3 regions of the Roseomonas fluvialis genome follow, and region 1 is predicted to be linked to each of the others. Evidence: predicted binding sites of a transcription regulator. Region 1 holds the regulator's gene; each other region holds the start of a gene.
What was found. Region 1 encodes LexA, which represses DNA repair genes until DNA is damaged. Its sites were predicted from a motif close to TGTTCTANNTANGTTC; they were not measured.
Positions count from the first base shown of each region.

Region 2: the regulator LexA is predicted to act here: its motif matches at 1,331-1,346, upstream of MWM08_RS18420 (S24 family peptidase).
Region 3: the regulator LexA is predicted to act here: its motif matches at 4,836-4,851, upstream of MWM08_RS10105 (putative DNA modification/repair radical SAM protein).

Region 1 covers NZ_AP025637.1:3,333,170-3,339,726, reverse strand. The annotation lists gene MWM08_RS16260 (beta strand repeat-containing protein) at 1-2,786, opposite strand, end outside; gene lexA (transcriptional repressor LexA) at 2,910-3,623, opposite strand; gene MWM08_RS16250 (glycosyltransferase family 2 protein) at 3,789-4,622, shown strand; gene MWM08_RS16245 (molybdopterin molybdotransferase MoeA) at 4,597-5,802, opposite strand; gene moaC (cyclic pyranopterin monophosphate synthase MoaC) at 5,804-6,277, opposite strand; gene trpC (indole-3-glycerol phosphate synthase TrpC) at 6,274-6,557, opposite strand, start outside.
Region 2 covers NZ_AP025637.1:3,825,137-3,831,693, forward strand. The annotation lists gene MWM08_RS18400 (portal protein) at 1-43, opposite strand, end outside; gene MWM08_RS18405 (hypothetical protein) at 48-287, opposite strand; gene MWM08_RS18410 (hypothetical protein) at 449-937, opposite strand; gene MWM08_RS18415 (hypothetical protein) at 934-1,308, opposite strand; gene MWM08_RS18420 (S24 family peptidase) at 1,487-2,140, shown strand; gene MWM08_RS18425 (DSD1 family PLP-dependent enzyme) at 2,385-3,491, opposite strand; gene MWM08_RS18430 (flavin monoamine oxidase family protein) at 3,529-4,779, shown strand; gene MWM08_RS18435 (gamma-glutamylcyclotransferase family protein) at 4,780-5,121, opposite strand; gene MWM08_RS18440 (Bug family tripartite tricarboxylate transporter substrate binding protein) at 5,174-6,148, opposite strand; gene pgmG (phosphoglucomutase/phosphomannomutase PgmG) at 6,232-6,557, opposite strand, start outside.
Region 3 covers NZ_AP025637.1:2,080,200-2,086,756, reverse strand. The annotation lists gene MWM08_RS10120 (DUF6065 family protein) at 1-762, shown strand, start outside; gene MWM08_RS10115 (DUF169 domain-containing protein) at 1,013-1,825, shown strand; gene MWM08_RS10110 (UdgX family uracil-DNA binding protein) at 2,139-3,596, opposite strand; gene MWM08_RS10105 (putative DNA modification/repair radical SAM protein) at 3,596-4,828, opposite strand; gene MWM08_RS10100 (SDR family oxidoreductase) at 4,936-5,631, opposite strand; gene MWM08_RS10095 (M20 family metallopeptidase) at 5,631-6,557, opposite strand, start outside.

The DNA.
Region 1 (6,557 bases):
GACGCCGGGCTGTCGTTCAGCGAGCCGAAGCGGAACTGGTCGGAGCCGGCCCCGCCGGTCATGGAATCGCTGTTCAGCCCGCCGATCAGGATATCGTTGCCGATCCCGCCCTCGAGCACGTCGTTCCCACCCAGCCCCGACAGCAGGTTCGCATTGTCATTGCCGATGATGGTGTTCGCGAGCCCATTGCCCGTGCCGTTCAGCAACGTCGTGCCCGCCAGCACCAGGTTCTCGACATTGACGGCGAGCGTGGCCGCGGTGCCCGTCGTGACGAAGACCGTGTCGGTGCCCTGGTTCGCTGCCTCGACCACCACGTCGCCTTCGGTGACGATGTAGGTGTCGTCGTTCGCCCCGCCGAGCAGGCGGTCGATCCCCGCCCCGCCATCCAGCGTGTCGTTGCCCGCCGCGCCCGAGAGCGTGTCCGCGGCGGTATTGCCGGTCAGCGCATTGGCCAGCCCGTTGCCGGCGAAGTTGTGCGCGATCGTGTTGGTGCCGACGATGTTGTCGACATTCAGGCCGAGCACGAGCGTGGCGCGCGTGGTCAGGATCGTGTCGATGCCCTGGTTCGCGAGTTCGACGACCACGTCGGCCGTCGTGTCCAGGATGTAGGTATCGTCGTTCGTGCCGCCGATCAGGCGGTCGATGCCCGCGCCGCCCTCGAGCGTGTCGTTGCCGCCGCGGCCCTCGAGCGTGTCGTTGCCCTCGGCGCCGCCGAGATAATTGGCGATCCCGCTGCCGCGCACAATGTCGTTGGCGGTACTGCCGATCGCGTTCTCGAAGCCGAGCACGGTGTCGATGCTGCCGCCGTAATCGGTGGCGCGCCCGGTCAGCAGGTCGATGGTCACGCCCTGCACCGGCAGCCGGTCGCCGGCCTCGTTGCTGGTGAATTCCGTTCCGTCGGGGGAGAAGCCCAGCACGTAGCTCAGCGTATCGTCCCCGCCGAACGCATTGACCAGGTCGGCCCCGCCGGCCGGCCCGATCAGGTTGGCGCCGTTCGATCCGTTGATGGTGTCGTCGCCGAAGGAGGTCGACACGCCCTCGAAGCCGATGATGGTGTCGATGGTCCCGCCGGTGTCGCGTGCGCGGGCGGTGGCGAGGTTGACCGACACGCCGCCCACGTCGATCCCGCCATAGCCGATGATGTCGAAACCGAGGCCGGCATTCACGCTGTCGGCGCCCTCGGACGGTGCAAACCATTCGCCCGCGGCGGTGCCGGTCACCACGTCGTTGAATCCACCGAACAGGACCACCCCGCGGATATTCACCAGCGTGTCCACGCCGCCGCGTCCGTCATTCACGGTGCCGGCGCCCAGGTTGATGTTCAGCCCCACCGTCTGGTCCGCATAGTCGGCGCGCACGAATTCGCCGAGGATCCCCACCAGCGTGTCATTGCCCCCGCCGCCGCGCAGGTCCGAGGTCGAGCGCGCCCCCTGGGCCACGCCGGTCAGGCGGTCGGCGAAGTTGCCGCCGATCGCGTTCTCCATCGAGATCAGCAGGTCGGTGCCGCCTTCGCCATCGGTCGCGATGCCGGTCGTCAGGTTCACGGTCGCGCCGGCGGTGGCGTTGATGTACTCGGCGTAGTCGCCGCCCAGGCCGCCATCGAGCGTGTCGTTGCCCGCACGGCCGCGAAAGCGGTTCTGCTCGGCGCCGCCCAGCATGGAATCCGCAAATGCAGTGCCGGTGATGCGCTCGATGCCCGACAGCGTATCGGTGCCGCCCCAGGCGTCCGTCACGATGCCGGTGACCAGGTTCACCACCACCCCGCGTGTGGCGTCGGGCACCAGGCCCGAGGAGAATTGGAAACCGACGCGGTCCTGCCCGCCGCCGCCATCGATACTGTCGTTGCCGTTGAAGCCGTAGAAGAACTCATCGGCACCGGTGCCGATGATGGTGTCGTTGCCGACCGTGCCCCAGACCTCCTCGACGCTGGAGAGGGTGTCGATGCCGCCTTCGCCGTCCTGCGCGCGGCCGGTGACCAGGTCCACGCTCACCGCACTGGCGGCCTGGCCATAGTCCGCGATGTCGATTCCGCCGCGCCCGTCGATGACATCGCTGCCGGCGCGGCCGCGGAAGCGGTCCACCTCCGCGCTGCCCTGCAGCGTGTCGTTGAGGTCGGTGCCGCGCAGCCCGGCGAAGCCGGAGATGGTGTCCGTACCGCCAACACCGTCGCTCGCGCGCCCGGCCGTGAGGTCGACCGACACGCCCGAGGTCACGGCGCCGCTGCGATAGTCCAGGAAGATGCTGGTATTGCGCGTGGGGTTGTTGTTGGCCAGCAGGTCATTGCCGGCGTTGCCGCGCACGATGAAGGTGAAGACCGACGTGTCGGCGTTGTTGATGGTGATCGTGTCGTTCGCGTTCGACCCGTTCACTTGCTCGATATTGACGAAGGTGTCGTTGCCCTGGTTCAGCACGAGCGGCCCGGCGGCCGAGGTGCCGCCATTGACGCCGCCCGTCGCGCTGATCGCGACCGAGACGGCGCCGTCCGAATTGGTGGCGAAGAAGCTCAGGACATCGAACCCGTCCCCGCCGTCGATCAGGTCGTTGCCCGCCTGGCCGAACAGCAGGTCGTCGCCGGAATCGCCCGCCAGGATGTCGTTGTCGTTGCCGCCCAGCAGCGTGTCGGCGGCACCCCCCCCGCGCAGCGTGTCCAACCCGCTGCCGCCCTGGATGCTGTCGTTGCCACCCTCGCCAAGGACGCTGTCATCGCCACTGGTGGTCAGCTGGCCGAAGGACGACACCGTATTGGTGATGGTGTCGTTGCCTGCCGTGCCGGTGATGATGGCCATGGCGCCGCCTTTCCGAATGCGCAACCACCATCACTTGCCGGGGGCGGCCGGCACCACGCTATCCGAAGTGCATTTCCAAAACGTAATGCCGCCCTGGGTGGCGGGGCCTGGCCTGATGGCGCGTCAATACCGCCGCAGCAACCCCACCAGCCGCCCCTGCACCTTCACCCGGTCCGGCCCAAAAATCCGCGTCTCATGCCGCGGGTTGGCCGGCTCCAGCGCCACCGAATTGCCGCGCCGGCGAATGCGCTTCAGCGTCACCTCGTTCTCGTCGACCAGTGCGACCACGATGGTGCCGTTCTCGGCCGTCTCGGCGCGCTGGATCAGCACCGTGTCGCCATCGAGGATGCCGGCATCGATCATCGAATCCCCCGCCACTTCCAGCGCGTAGTGCTCCCCCGCGCCGATCAGCGCGGCCGGCACATCCACGCTGGCGCCGTGGTCGCGGAGCGCCTCGATCGGCACGCCGGCCGCGATGCGCCCGAATAGCGGCAGGCTCACCGCGGCGCCGTCGTTCGCAGCCTCGGGCGCGGGGCGCGGCGGGGCAGGGGCGAAAGGCCCGCGGATCACGTTGGGGCCAAGCGGTGCATCGGGCTTGGGCGTGCGCGTGCGTGGCGCCAAATTCTCGGGCAGGCGGATCACCTCGAGCGCGCGGGCGCGATGCGCCCGCCGGCGCAGGAAACCGCGTTCCTCGAGTGCAGTAATCAGGCGATGAATGCCCGACTTGGACTTCAGGCTCAGCGCGCCCTTCATTTCCTCGAACGATGGCGAGAAGCCGGTGTCGCGCAGATGCCGATCGATGAACATCAGCAATTCGTGCTGCTTGCGCGTGAGCATCCGGCAACTCTCCCCATGCCGCGCCCCGCGGCTCGGCGGAACAAAGCGGCAACCTGACCGGTGTTCTAGAAAGGTTCCGGAGTCACAGTCAATGGGATTCGCCTGTGGATGGAATCGCCGCGCGACCGTTCCCCCGCCGCCGTCGCCCTGCCAGGATGCGCCGCCATGGACCGCCCCGACCTCTCCATCCTGATCGCGGCCCATCGCCTGCACGACCTCGCGCCGCGCGCCGTCGCCTCGGTGTTCGACCGCGCCGAAGGGGCCGCAGTCGAACTCGTGCTCGCCTCCGACGACGGGACCGACTACGCGCCCTTGCTGCCGCCCGACCCGCGCCTGCGCTTCGCGCCGGTGGGGCCGGTGCGCAGCGGCGCCCATGCCGCACGCAACCGCGCCCTGGCCATGGCGCGCGGCGCGCATGTGCTGATGCTCGACGCCGACGACGCGCTGGAAGGCCCGCCCGATTCGATCGCGCGCGCGCTGCACCGGGCGCGCGGCGGGGGCGCGGTCGTGGTACCGTCCATCGTGCGGGACCCGGATGGCGCGGCGCTGCGGCGCATCCCGGCCGATGGCCTGGCGCGCTTCGGCTTCATCGGCTGGGCGGAGGCCTTCGCCTCGCTGCATGTCATCGCACGGCGGGACCTGGTGCAGCCCTTCGCGCCGTTCCGCCTGATCGACGACGTTGTCTTCGACCTGCGCGCGCTGGCCGCGGCGGGCGGATGCGCGCCGGTCGCGGACGGCCTCGCGTACCGCTACCAACTGCGCCCGGGCCAGGCGACCGACGTGCCCTGGACGCGCTTCGATGCGGAATACGCGCAAGCGCTCGCCGCCATCGCGCGGGACGGCTTCGGCTTCGCCGACCACGCGCCGGCCGCCGCGCGCGTGCTGCGGCGGTGGCGTGCGATGAACCGGGCGGTCGGCAGCAGCCCGGCCCTTGGCGACTACCATCGCCGCGCGACAGCGCGCGATCGGCGCGCTACACGCCCAACTCCGCCAGGATGATCGCCTCGACCTCCGCCCCCGCCGGCAGGGCGGGTGCGAAGGGCGCGCGCATCACCAAGGCATCGGCGCGCGCGAGGGTCGCCAGCATCGACGAATCCTGCACCGGCGCCGGCGTCACCAGCATCCGCCCCTGCGCATCGACCGACAGCGCCGCGCGCAGGTGGTCGGCGCGACGGTCGTTCTGCGCCAGCGGCACCGCGGTCAGCACGCGCCGCGTCGGCGTCGGCGCCCCCTCGAGGCCCGATAGCCGGGCGATCGCCGGGATCAGGAACACCACGCCGCAGACCAGCGCGCTGACCGGATTGCCCGGCAGCCCCAGCACCGGCGTGCGCCCGAGCCGGCCCCAGATCAACGGCTTGCCCGGCCGCATCGCGATCTTCCAGAAGCCGAGTTCGAAGCCCTCGCCGCCCAGCGCCTGCTGGATCAGGTCGTGGTCGCCCACGCTGGCCCCGCCGGTGGTGACCAGCAGGTCGAAGGCATGCGCACCGGCGGCGACATCCGCGATCGCGGCCGTGTCGTCCGGCGCGATCGGCAGCACCACCGGTTCCCCGCCCGCGGCGCGCACCAGCGCCGCCAGCGCATGCGCGTTGGACGACACGATCCCGCCAGGCGGGATCGGGTCTCCGGGCAGCGCGATCTCGTCGCCCGTCGCCAGGATACCCACGCGCGGGCGCCGGTGCACCGCGAGCCACGGGTTGTTCGACGCCGCCGCCAGCCCGATGTCGCGCGCCGTGAGCTTCCGCCGCGCCGGCAACACCTGCGTGCCCTCCGCGAAGTCCAGCCCGCGCCGGCGGATCCAGCGCCCGGCCTGCACTGTCTCGTTCACCCGCACCGCGCCGTCGGACGGGCTGGCATCCTCCTGCAGCAGGATCGCATCGGCGCCGTCGGGCACGAAGCCGCCGGTGAAGATGCGCACCGCCTCGCCGGGACCGACGCGGCCCGCGAAGGGCCGCCCGGCCGGCGCCGCGCCGGCCATGCGCAGCACCGCGCCCTCCGGCGCATCCGCCGCGCGCACGGCATAGCCATCCATCGCCGAGACATCGGCCGGCGGCTGCGTCAGGCGCGCCACCACGCCCCGCGCCAACACGCGCCCCGCGCCATCGGCCAGCGCCACCGTCTCGGCGGCCGTCGGAGTCAGCGCGGCGATGATCCGCGCGCGGGCTTCCTCGACGGCGAGCAGGTCATTCGCCACGGAACTCGCCCGACTTGCCGCCGTCCTTGTGGACCAGGCGCACATCCTCGATGCGCATGCCGCGGTCAACCGCCTTCACCATGTCGTAGACCGTCAGCGCCGCGACCGTGACCGCGGTCAGCGCCTCCATCTCGACCCCCGTGCGCCCCGTGAGGCTGACGGTGGCCTCGATCGCCACCGCATCCTCACCCTCGGGCTGCAGATCCACCGCGACCTTGCTGATCATCAGCGGATGGCACAGCGGGATCAGCTCGTGCGTCTTCTTGGCCGCCATGATGCCGGCGATGCGCGCCACCCCTAGCACATCGCCCTTGCCAGCACGCCCCTCGCGGATCAGCGCGAGCGTGGCTGGCTGCATCACGATCCGCCCGCGCGCGGTGGCGGTGCGCGCCGTCTCGTCCTTGCCCGACACATCGACCATCGCCGCGCGCCCGGCGGCGTCGAAATGCGTCAGCGCCATCAGCGCGCGTCGACCAGTTCGCGCGCGGCGACGGTGACGTCCGCCTGGCGCATCAGGTGTTCGCCCACCAGGATGCAATGCGCGCCCGCCATCGCCATGCGCCGCACATCGGCCGGCGTGCGGATACCGCTTTCGGCCACTGGCAGCCGGTCGGCCGGCACCAGCGGCGCCAGGTCCTCGGTGGTGCCGATATCGGTCTGCAGCGTGCGCAGGTCGCGGTTGTTGATGCCGATCAGGCGCGTGTTCAGCCCCAGTGCGCGATCGAGCTCGGCGCGGTCATGCA
Region 2 (6,557 bases), 490 kb from region 1:
CGAGCGCGCGGGCATGGCGCGCCAGCATGTCCTCGGGGGTCATGCTCTCATTCCCCCAGGAGCGACTTGCGCGTCGCCGCGAAGTCGGCGCGCGCGCCGAGCACGCCGGCGGCGGAGGTGGCGATGGTGCCGGAGAGGCCGCGGCGGGCACGCTCGCGCGTCTCGACGCGGGCGGCGGCTGCGGTCTCCTCGATGGCCTGCTGCGGGGCGACGACGGCTTGCGCCGGGGCCGGTGCGGCGGCAGGTGCGATGACGACAGGCTTCGGGGCGCGGAACAGGCCACCCATGCGCGCGCGGCTCCTCTCGATTGGGGGACGGGACCCTCCGCGCACAGCCCGAAAAGCCGCGAACCCGCCCTTCCGGGGGAAGGGCGGGTTCGCGAAAGTCTCGGGAGGGAGCGGAGGAAGGCCGCCGGGCGCAGATCGCCCGTTGGCCTGATGGTGATACGTCAGGGCGCGAACTGGGTCAAGACATTTTTCCTATTTTCTTGAAGAATCTTCACCAGCCGCCGGAACAGGCCGAAGGGCGTGAGCGCGAAGGGCGCACCGGCGCCCAGCAGAGCGCGGCATAGTCCGACGCAGGTCTGCGGCAGCACCGGCGGGAGCCATCCCGGACGCGCCGGACCCGGCGCGAAGGGTCCGACCACGCGCAGCCCCGCGCGGCGGTAGAAGCCCGGCAAGTCGTAGCCGGCCGGCATGGCGATGCGCAGCACGAGCAAGCGGCCCGAGACGGGTTCCACCACGGTCCAGCCGGCCTCGTCGCGCAGGGCGGCGAAGCAGTGGCGGAAGCCGCGGCGCAGCGGGCGCAGCCAAGCCTGGTCGGCCTCGCCGCCGAAGGCGATCCAGACCTGTTGCGGGGCGTCGCGCGCGGCGCGCAGGCGGGGGGGGCCGCGCGATCCGTCCTGGCCCCGCGAGGCGCCGGAAACCGTGGGCTTCACGCCACGATCCCCTTCACGCGCAGCGGCCATTCCAGGCGATTCATGGCCTCGCGCCACTGCGCGGCATCGGCGCGCTCGGACAGGTGGCGCGGGTCCGGGGCGATGCCGCGCTCACCCCACAGGCGCAGAATACGCGCGTGGATCAGGTCGATGCGGCGGCAGCGGTACAGCCGGTCGAGGCACTTGATCACGTCGTCCGGTTCGCAGGGGCGCACCTTCTCGCCCTTGCCGGCGGTGATGCGCGCGCCGTCGCGCCGCGCGATCAGCGCGGACATGGTCCAGAACCAGGCTTCCTCGGCCGACCGAAAGGGCTCGGCGGCGGCGATGCTGGCGTAGCGGGGGGCGTGGGCAGTGCGGGGGGCGGGGCGCATGGGGGGTTCTCGCCTGTGGGGTGAACAATACAAGAACATTAACCGCTCAAGTTGCATCGAGGCAAGCCGAAAAAGGAAGATTGACCTATTGCATCACGACACTAGACCTAGGATATGTTCCCCAGGACGCCCACTTCATCTGGATTCGCGTCCTGGCGACCCAAGGACATCTGTTCCCATGCGGCATGACGACATCTGGCGCGCCCTCGATGCCCTCGCGGCCGAGCACGGGCTTTCGGCCTCCGGGCTTGCGCGCAAGGCGGGGCTCGATCCCACCGCCTTCAACCCATCGAAGCGCATCGGCGCGGATGGCCGCGCGCGATGGCCCTCGACCGAGAGCATCGCCAAGGTGCTGAACGCGGTCGGACGCGGGATCGACGACTTCGCCTCACTGGTGTCGGGCATGCCTGCCCTCTCGCGCGGCGGATCAGGGCGCGGCGGGGTGGGCCGGCGCGTGCCGCTGATCGGCCTGGCCCAGGCGGGGGGCGAGGGCTACTTCGACGATGGCGGCTACCCTGTCGGCGGCTCCTGGGACGAGATCTCCCTGCCCGAAATCGGCGATCCCAACGCCTATGCGCTGGAGATCTCGGGCGAGTCCATGGAACCGGTGTTCCGCGACGGCGACGTGGTGGTGGTCTCCCCGGGCGCGCCGGTGCGCCGCGGGGACCGCGTGGTGGTGCGGACCGCTAAGGGCGAGGTGATGGCCAAGGAACTCCGTCGCCAATCGGCCAAGCGGATCGAACTCGCGAGCCTCAACCCCGCTCATCCGAGCTACAGCTTCGAGCTGCCCGAGATCGCGTGGATGCATCGGATCGTCTGGGCGAGTCAGTAGTTTTTTTGTCCGTCAGACCGCGGGCGCCGGTCGCAAGCGGTGCTGCGACCGGCGCGGCATGCCTTCCCACCACGCACTGGCGTCCCGACGGCGGATGATGGTCGGGGCGCGGTCGCGCTTGGCGCTTCCGGATCGCGCAGGGCACGATCCGATGAGGTTGCCGCATGCACGCACGCTGCGCCGCGCCTCCGGCCCAGGTGCGTCGCGCTGCACGATCGCGCTGCGGCAATCCGCAGCGCGACGCTCACGCCATCCCGCCCCGCGCCGCGATCGGCCAGAGGCATTCCACCCGCCCCTTCCGCACGCCGACATACCAGTCATAGCGATCCACCGTCGGGTCGCAATGCCCGGGCACCAGGCGCAGCCGCTCACCCAGCGCGGGTGCCGCAGCATCCTCCACCATGATCTTGCCGTGTTCGTCCGACGCACCCGCGAAGCGCAGGCCAGGCCGTTCCCACACGCCCGGCATGCCAGAATCCACCGCGACACCCTTGTGCCCGCAATCCACCACCACGATCCCCGGCGCTGCGCGGCTCATCACCGTGGTCGCGACGAACAGCGCGTGGCGGAAGGGCGGCGCGTCGTCATTCTTCGCGTAGTCCACGTCCATGAAGGCGTAGGATCCGGCCTGGATTTCCGTATAGACGCCGCTCGCCGCCTCGTGCCGGAAGGTGCCGGTGCCCGCACCGCCCACGATCGCGCAGGACAGGCCGCGCTGCGCCAACTGCTCCATCGTGCGCCGCGTGCGCGCCACCGCCTCGGCGATCGCGCCGGCACGCTTCTCCGGCTCACGGATATGCTGCGCGCTGCCGTGATAGGCCTGCAGCCCGCCGAAGATGAGGTGCTTCGACGCGGCGATGCGTTCCGCCAGCGCGACCGCCGGCGGGCCGGCCTCGATGCCGCCGCGCGCCATGCCAACATCAATCTCGACCAGCATCTTCAGCCGGATGCCCGCGGCTTCCGCTGCCTGCTCGGCCAGCACCACCTGCGCCTCGTCATCGGCACACAGCCCGACCTCGCAGATGCGCGACAGCGCGGCCAGACGCGCCAACTTGCGCGGGCCCACCACCTGGTTGGTCACCAGCACGTCCGGGACGCCGCCCCACGCGAGGGCTTCCGCCTCGGCCACCTTCTGCACGCATTGCCCGACCGCGCCGCGTGCCATCTGCAGCTTCGCGACAACCGGCGACTTGTGCGTCTTGGCATGCGCGCGAAGCTTCGCCTCGGTCGGGGCCAACAGCGCGGCCATGGTGTCGAGGTTGTGCTCGAAGGCATCGAGGTCGATCACCAGCGCCGGCGTGTCGATCTCGTCCTCGCGCATGCCGGGTTCGGCGGGCGGCGCTTGCAGCATGGTTCATCCTTCGCGTCTTCCGCGCCATGATGCGGCGATGTTCCCTTCCGATCCAGACGTGGTCGTCATCGGCGCCGGTTGCGCCGGTATCGCGGCCGCGCGAGATCTCGCCGCACGCGGACGGACCTGCGTGGTGCTGGAAGCCGGCGCGCGCGTGGGCGGGCGCGCGCATACCGAGAGCCACTCGCTCGGCCTGCCCTTCGACCATGGCGCCTCCTGGCTGCACCAGGCCAATGACAATCCCCTGACGCCACTGGCGCGTGGCCTCGGCCTGCGGCTACTGGACCACGACACGCTGCGCGACCGGCGGCTGGTGACACGGGACCGCTTCGCCACGCCGGAGGAACGCAAGGACTTCGCCGCCGCCGAGGACGCCTTCTGGGCCGCGATCGAAGCCGCCGCGGCGGACGGCGCACCCGACCGCCCCGCCGACCAGGCCGCACCCCAGGGTGGCCGCTGGGACGCCACCATCGCGCATTGGGAAGGCGCGCAGATCTGCGCCGCGGAACTGCACCGCATGTCGCTGCACGACCTGGCGGCGACAGCGCTCGACGGGCCGAACCTGATCCTGCGCGAGGGCATCGGGGGCCTGGTCACGCGCCTCGCCGAAGGCCTGCCGGTGCGCCTCGGTGCGCGTGTCGATCGCCTGCGCTGGGGGGCGGCCGGCGTGGTCGCGGAGGGTGGCTTCGGCAGCCTGGCTGCACGCGCCGCCATCGTGACCGTCTCGACCGGCGTGCTCGCAGCTGGCGGCATCGCCTTCGACCCGCCGCTGCCAGCCGCGACCCAGCAGGCGATCGACGACCTGCCGATGGGCCTGCTGACCAAGGTCGCGTTTCGTGCCGACGATCCCGCCGCGCCCGACCTGCCCGCCTTCGCGAGTGTGCGCCGCGCGGTGGAGTCAACCGACGACCGTCCGATGTCCTTCCTGTCGCGCCTGTTCCATGACCCGCTGCTGATCGGCTTCTGCGGCGGCGCGCGCGCCTGGGAGATGCTGCACGACGCAGCGGCGCTCGAAGCCGCCGCGCGCGACGAGATCGCTGGCATCTTCGGCGCGCGCGCCGCGGCCACGCTGGGTCGCGCGACCGTCACGCGGTGGGGCGAGGATGTGCTGTTCCGCGGCGCCTATTCGCACGCGCGACCTGGCGCGCTGGCGGCGCGCCGGGTGCTGGGCACGCCAGTCGCGGACGGGCGCCTGTGCTTCGCCGGCGAGGCCTGCCACCCGCGCTTCGCCGCGACCGTGGCCGGCGCCTGGCTCAGCGGGATGGCGGCCGCGCGCGCCGTGCCCTGATCACGGCCAGTCCCGCGCACGGTCGGCGCGCCAAGGCGGGGCGATCCAGGCGCGCGCGTGCAGCGCCCCGCGCGCCGTCACCACCCTGACCGGCGTCAGCGCATATGCGCTGCCCTCGTACGCCGACAACCGCGCGAGCGCCGCGTCGCCGACGCGCAGCACCGCGCCTTCGACCCGCGCGCCGTGCCGCGGCACCAGCGTGGGATAGGGCGTGCCGCGCAGCACCACGCGCCGCCAGCCTTCGAGCATGGCGGCGCGCGACTGTCGCGCCAGGGCGGGGTCACCGGACACGCGTGCCAGCACGCCCGCATCGAGCAAGGTGCCATAGACGAACAGGATCACGGGCCGGGGGCCTCGCCTGCGCGTGGCGGCGCCTGCACCGCGGTTGCGGCCCTCACTCCGGGCGCAGGTTCACGCTGACCACCAGGTCGCGGATCTTGGCGGATTGCGCACGCACCATGGTGCCGAAGCTGTCCGCGTCTGAGCCGACTGCCTCCGCACCTACCTCGTCGCAACGGCGCACGAAATCAGGATGCCGTGCGGCGGCAGCGATCTCGCGATTCAGTCGCGCCATCACCGGCGCCGGCGTGCGCGCGGGGGCAAAGAAGCCGTTCCAGCCTTCCAGCTCCAGCGAGGGGAAGCCCTGTTCGCGCACCGTCGGCACGTCCGGCAGCACCGCGGACCGGCGCGAGGCGACATTGGCCAGCCCCTTCAGCGTGCCGGCGCGCACATGCTGCAGGCAGGTCGAGATCTGGTCGCCGCCGAACTGCACGCGCCCGGCGATCAGTTCCTGCACCAGCGGTGCGGCGCCGCGGAACGGCACGTGCTCCATGCGGATATTGGCGTCGCGCTTCAGCACCTCGCCCACCATGTTCATGAAAGAGCCGGGGCCTGTGGAGCCATAGAAGGGCTGGTTCGGCTGCGCCCGTGCCCAGTCCACGAAGCCCTTGAGGTCGGCCGCCGGTACGCCCGGGTTCGCCAGGATGATCAGCGGCACGTTGGCGCCGAGCGACAACGGCGCGAAGTCACGATCGATGTCGTGCGGCGGGCGCCCAGCCAGCGTCATCGCCGCGGTCGTGGTCGGGAAGGTGATGTTGTGGAACAGCAGCGTGTAGCCATCGGGGGCGGCCTTCGCGACCACGTCGGCGCCGATGGATCCGCCGCCGCCGCCGCGGTTTTCGACTACCACGGACTGGCCCATGGTCTCGGTCATGCGCTGGGCGAACAGCCGGGCGAGAAGGTCGGTGGTGCCGCCCGCCGGGAAGGGCACGATGATGCGGATGGGGCGCGTCGGGAAATCCTGAGCGAGGGCCGGCGCGGCGAGGGTGGCGCCGGCGGCGAGCAGCAGCGTACGGCGGGCGAGGGTCATGCCTGGGGTTCCTCCTGCAGCCGTTGCTCAGGCTGCTGGAGGTGAAGGCTAGACCGGTTGTCGCCGCGCGGGGAAGGCGGCCGTCAGTGCCCGGCGTTCTCCGCCGAGAAATCCGGCGCTTCCAGGCCCGAAGCCACCAGCTGCTTCACCAACTGCGCCTTGAGGCGTTCCAGGCCCGCCTCGGACGACGCTTCGCAGCGCGCCACGAGCACCGCCTGCGTGTTCGATGCGCGCAGCAGCCACCAGCCATCCTCGGTCAGCACGCGCACGCCATCGACGGCCTGCACCTTGGCACCCTCGGCGGCCAGGCGGTCCTTGACCTCCTGTACGACGACGAACTTGCGCGTTTCCTCGCAGTTGAAGCGCAGCTCCGGCGTGTTGATCACCTGCGGCAGCGCGGCGCGCACGT
Region 3 (6,557 bases), 1.3 Mb from region 1:
ATCCCGGCACCCGAGCGGGCCGATCGATCCGCCCTGGGCGGCCTGCCGACGCGCGCCTTCCGCTACTGCGATGCGGTCACTACCGCCGCCGGCTTCGGCTGGCACATCACCGCGCCGCTCGACCTCAGCCTGATGTGGGACGGGCACGAAGTGCTCTGGACCTGCGAGGAGCTCGAGCATGAATGGATGCCGCTCGGTCTTGGTGCCGTGCAGTACCCGCATTTCCGCGCCCGCTTCGATGAGGAAGTGCCGGAGGATATCCGCGGCTTCTCGCCACCCTTCCTGACCGGCCTGCCCGAACCTGGCGTCGTGCAGATGTGGACCGGCCTGTTCGTGCGCACCGCGCCCGGCTGGTCCCTGCTGTCGCGCACGCCGGCCAACCTGCCGCGCTCCCCGCACTACGAGCAGTTCGAAGGCGTGGTGGAATTCGACAAGTGGTTCGGCCCGCTGTTCACGAACATCCGCCTGACGCGCACCGACACGCCGGTCGAGATCAATCAGCTGCGCCCCATCCTGCAGGTCCAGCCCATCCCGCAATTCGCCTATGCCGATGCGGTGATGAACGCGCATTCCGTCACCGACGCCTTCACCCAATGGGGCGATGCGGAATGGGATGCGTATCGTTCGAGCGTGGTCACGCCCGCGATGGTCGAGGAACACCAGCCCGGCCACTACTCCGCCGAGATCCGCCGCGCCCGTCGCGGCCAGGGATGCCCCTTCGCGGCCATGGCGGCCGCACGGGAAGCCGCGCCGGCAGCCTGACCCCAGCCGGCGTCGCCCGAAGCCGCCGGCCCCCTTACTCCGGGGCCGGCGGCTTCCTGCATTGCACCGTGGCGTGACCGCCGACGGACCATCCTACCACGCGGAACCGGCCATGAACGGCCGACCGCGAGGCGCGCGCGAACCGCGGTCGGCCAGCCAGGCCCGTGGCGATGGTGACGCGTGCGGGCATCCGTGCATGATCGCCCCGGCCGAACGCGGCGCCGAACGCCGCGCGCCAGGAGGACCCGCCATGAACGATGCCCCGCCGGCCGCCGAGGCGCCGCCGCTCGACGCGAAGCATGTCGCCGATCTCGCGCGCCAGCTCACGGAACTGCTGCGACTGCGGACCCTGCCCTTCGGCATGAAGCTGTTCGAAAGCGCCGACGAGATGGCCGCCATCCCCGGCCTGCGTCGCCCGCCGGAAGGCCGCAAATTCTCCACCTGCCAGCTGGTGACGCAGGCGCGCATCGCCGGCTTCACCATGGGCATCAGCCACGACAACGTGCCGGGCTTCTCCAATTGCGGCGGCGTGATCGGGCTGAACGAACCCTCGGAGCTGTACCTGTCGGGCCGCAAGTTCGAAGGCGTGTGGTTCGAGAATCGCGAGGCCGCGGCGCTGCACCAGGCGCAGATGCCGCGCGTCCCCGCGCGCTATGCCGGCCTGGTGGTTTCCCCGCTGCGCAGCGCGCGGCTTGACCCGCCCGACATCTGCCTGTTCTACGCCAACCCGGCGCAGATGATCCTGTTCATTAACGGGCTGCAGTGGCGCACCTACAAGCGCTTCGACTTCTCCATCACCGGGGAGAGTGCCTGCGCCGATTCCTGGGGCCGTGCCCTGCGGGATCGTGCGCCCTGCCTGTCCATCCCGTGCTACGCGGAACGCCGCTACGGCGGGGTCTCGGACGACGAGATGCTGATGGCGCTGCCGCCGGGCGACCTGGCGGTCGCGGTCGAGGGGATGCTGGGGCTGTCCAAGGCGGGGCTGCGGTATCCCATCATGCCCTATGGCCCGCAGGCCGATCCCGGCGAGGGCATGGCGAAGTCCTACGCCGGCAAGAGCTGATCGGCGGGGGCCGCCGCGCGCACCCGTCGCGCGCGGCAAGGCCTGTTCGCGCCGCGTGTGCATGGCGCTAACCCCAGAGCCGTTTCCGTTCGCTTTCGCTCACCGCAACGTCTGTAGACCTCGGCTAGCGAGCATCGTCGCCCGATCCACGATTCCATCCGATCGAGATCTGCTCTGCGCGGGCGTATTCGCAACGCTGGCATCGCGGTACCGCAAGCGGGGCGCCGGCGCGGCAATGCGCCTCACCACCCGGGGGGGCACTTTCGCGGCCGCGGCCTTGCCGATGGCCGGTCGGCGCGTTGGCCGCTTGGCGCTACGCGTTCACCGGCCCGCGCCGCGCCTCAGCCTCCAGGTGCGCCCGCGCCGCTGCCAGGTCAGCATGAAAGCGCGCCGTCTCCTCCGCCGCACGGCGCGCATCCGGCAGCCGCAGCAGGTATGCGGGGTGAGTCGTGACCAGCAGCGCGCGGTCCTCCTCGAGCGGCAGGACGCGGCCGCGGATGTCGCCCAGCCGTGGCGTCTCGCCCGTCAAAGCCCGCACCGCCGTCGCGCCCATCGCGACCACCAGGCGCGGGCGCACCAGCGCGATCTCCTGGCGTAGCCACCAGCGGCAGTGCTCGATCTCATCGGCATTGGGCGTGACATGCAGCCGCCGCTTGCCGCGCGGTTCGTGCTTGAAGTGCTTCACCGCATTGGTCAGGTAGGTCGCCGCGCGATCGATCCCCGCCGCGGCCATTGCACGGTCCAGCACGGCGCCCGCAGGGCCGACGAAGGGGCGGCCGGCCAGGTCCTCGCGATCGCCTGGCTGTTCGCCGACGATCATCAGGTCGGCGCGGTCCGGGCCTTCGCCGAAGACAGCCTGCGTCGCGTGGCAATGCAGCGCGCAGCGCGTGCAACCGCGCGCGGCCTCGCGAAGGGCGGCAAGAGAATCGGTCGTGGCGGCCGGCGCTTCCACCGCGCGGCGCCGCGCCTGGATGCGCGCGTGATGCGCGGGCGGCGGCAGCGCGGCCTGGGCCGCCATGGCCGCCACGCGCGCCGGCGCCTGCGCCAGCAGCTCCGGGATCAGCGCGGCCTCGGGCAGGTTCCGCCAGTACTTCTTCGGCATCTCGGACATCATCGCCGCGACCTTCACCCGCGCGGGGTTGAAGATCGATGCGTAGTAGGTGAGCCATAGCGCGTCGGTCGCGTCTTCCAGCGCCGGCTTCGTCGCGGGCGCGGTGCTGACCGACAGCACGCCATCGTCGAAGGCGGCGGACCCCTTCGGCGTCAGGATCATCCAGTCCATGTCGGCGAATCGCCGTGCGAAGAAGGGCGCCTTGCGCGCCACGATGTGATGGTCCGGTTCGAACCAGGCCAGGAAGCGCCGCCGCCCGCCCTCCCCCGGCGTTTCGCGGAAGCGCACGAAGGCCGCCATCTTGTGGCAGTCGCGGCGGACGGATTTCGCCAGGCGCTCGGCGGTGACCACGTCCGGGTCGGCGGCCATGGACAGCAGCGCAGGGTCGCCCTGCAGGCGCGCCAGCAGGCGGTACAGCAGGGCGAAGCGGCCAGAATCGCTGTGGCAGATGACGGTCTCCGCGAGGTCGAGGAACGCGCGCGGCACGCGAGGCGGCGGGCGGGTCACGGGCGGCAGCGGCATCGCGCCATCGAACAACGACGCCGCGCCGGCCGTGCGCCAGTCGACGTGCTCCGGCGCCACCCCCGCCATGGCCAGCGCCCGCGCCGCGTCGCGCCATTCGGCGAGGTCGCCGCGCCCTTCCAGCGCGACGGCCAGCATCAGAACAGCGCCATCTGCCGCGGCGGCGGCGCCACCAATACGGCGAGGTCCGACCGGTCGAGTTCGCGCAGCGGCGTCCAGCCCTCCGCCACGATCCAGGGCCGCGCCTTGCGCAGCGGCACGCGCAGCCGCGCCAGGTCATCGAGGCCGAGGCGCCGGTGCCGCCGCGCCGCCAGGATGGCGGCCACGGTCTTCACACCGAAGCCCGGCACGCGCAGCAGCGGCTCCCGCGCCGCGGTGTTCACGTCGACCGGGAATTGCCCGCGATGCGCCAGCGCCCAGGCGAGCTTCGGGTCCATCTCGAGGTCGAGCATCCCGTCCGGCCGCGACGCCGTCACTTCCTCGATCGAAAAGCCATAGAAGCGATACAGCCAATCCGCCTGGTACAACCGGTGCTCGCGAACCAAGGGCGGCTTGACCGGCGGCAGAGTGGCGGAAGCATCCGGGATCGGGCTGAAGGCCGAATAATACACCCGCTTCAGCCCGTAGCCGCCATAGAGCCGCGCGCTGGTGGCGAGCACCGTCGCGTCATTCGACGCATCAGCGCCGATGATCATCTGCGTCGATTGTCCGGCGGGGGCGAAGCGCTTGCGCGTCTTGGTGCGCAGTGTCGGTTCCTTCGCGTCCTCGATGCGGATGCGCATGTCGGCCATGGCCTGGCGGATGCCGGCGGGCTGCTTCTCGGGTGCCAGCGCGGCCAGGCCGGCATCCGTCGGCATCTCGATGTTGATCGACAAGCGGTCGGCGTACAGGCCCGCCTCCTCGATCAGCGCCGGCGATGCGTCGGGGATGGTCTTGAGATGGATGTAGCCGCGGAAGCCATGGACCGTGCGCAGGTCCCGCACCACGCGCACCAGTTGCTCCATGGTGTGGTCCGACGAGCGCACGATGCCCGAGGAGAGGAACAGCCCCTCGATGTAGTTGCGCCGGTAGAACTCCATGGTCAGCCAGACGACCTCGTCTGGCGTGAAGCGGGCGCGCTCCACGTTGCTCGATGACCGGTTGATGCAATAGGCGCAGTCGTAGATGCAGAAATTGGTCAGCAGGATCTTCAGCAGCGAGATGCAGCGCCCATCCGGCGCATAGGCGTGGCAGATGCCCGACCCCTCGGTCGAACCGAGCCCGCCGCTGGCCGCGGAATCGCGCCGCGTGGTGCCGCTGGATGCGCAGGACGCATCGTATTTGGCGGCATCCGACAGGATGGCGAGGCGTTCGCGGAGGGACCGGGGCATGGTCCTATGTTCTCTAAACGTTCCCCTTCACCCGCGCAAGCGAAGCACCGTCTCGCCGCACAGCATCACGCTAACGCACGCGGTCGCTCGCCCGGCCCTGCACGCCGTCACACCGAGCGCGTCAGCCCGCCATCCACCCGCAGGTTCTGCCCGGTGATGTAGCCCGCGCCGTCGGACGCGAGGAACGCCACAGTCGCCGCGATCTCCTCGCTGCTGCCGTAGCGACCCATGGGAATGGACGGCAGGCGTTCGGCGCGCACCGGCAAGCTGTCGATGAAACCGGGCAGCACGTTGTTCATGCGCACGTTGTCCGCCGCGTACTTGTCGGCGAACAGCTTGGTGTAGGCCGCGAGCCCCGCGCGGAACACGCCCGAGGTCGGAAACGCCGGGTCGGGTTCGAAGGTCGCGAAGGTCGAGATGTTGACGATCGCCCCGCCCTTCTGCGCGACCATGATCGGCGCGACCAGCCGTGTCGGCCGGATCACGTTCATCAGGTAGACATCGAGGCCGCGGTGCCAGTCCTCGTCCGTCAGATCCAGCACGGGACCACGCGGTCCGTGCCCCGCACTGTTCACCAGCACATCGACCCGACCCCACTTCGCCATGGCCGCGTCGACGAGGCGCTGCAGGTCGTCATTCGACTGGTTCGACCCCGTCACCCCGATCCCGCCGAGTTCGCCAGCCAGCGCCTCCCCCTTGCCGGAGGAGGAGAGGATACCGACCGCAAACCCATCGGACGCGAGCCGACGCGCCACGGCCGCCCCCATGCCGGACCCGCCGGCGGTGACGAGGGCGACGCGCATCACGCCGACATCTTGATCGGCGGGTTCACGTCGGCCGGCAGAGGGCAGACATAGGGGTGCGCATCGGTGCGCTTCTTGTGGTCGGCTTTGGCCGCGGCCAGCAGGTCGGGGTTGGTGATGGCGTCCACTGCCGTGCCCGCCATGATCTTCGCCACATGCACCAGGCCCTTGTGCGCGATGCCGGACTTCCCCTGCGCTGTCAGCTGCCAGGAATGCCCCGGCGTGCCGATCGCATAGGTCGCGCCGCGCGCCTGCACCGTGGGCACCGCCCAGGACACATCGCCCACGTCGGTCGACCCCACGCCGCCCTTCCCCTTGGCATCCAGCGGCACGATGATGTCGCAGAGCGGCTTGTCGCGATCGACCTCGAGCCCATGGCGGCGGAAGGCGGCGGCGATGTCCTCGTCGGACAGCGTGCCCTGGATCTGCTTCGCGTAGGCGCGGTCGGCCTCGTCGAATTCCGGCGGGCCCAGGCGCTGCATATTGTCGTACATCGCCTGTTCGAGCGGCGTATTCGCTAGCAGGTTCGACACCGCGGAGACGACCTTGGTGGTGACCGTGGTCTCGGTCATCAACGCCGCGCCATCGGCGATCTTGCGCACGCGCGCGACCAGCTGGTTCAGCCCGACCAGGTCGCGCGCCCGGATCAGGTAGCGCACCTTCGCCGTGCCCTGCACGACGTTCGGCGCGATGCCGCCGGCATCCAGATACGCGTAGTGGATGCGCGCGTCCGAGGGCATGTGCTCGCGCATGTAGTTCACGCCGACATTCATCAACTCGACGGCATCGAGCGCCGAGCGCCCGAGTTCCGGCGCCGCCGCCGCGTGCGACGAACGGCCGGTGAAGGAGAAGTCGATGCGCGTGTTGGCGAGCGACACCGCCTCGTTAACGCCGGTGAAGGCGGCCGGGTGCCAGCAGATCGCCAT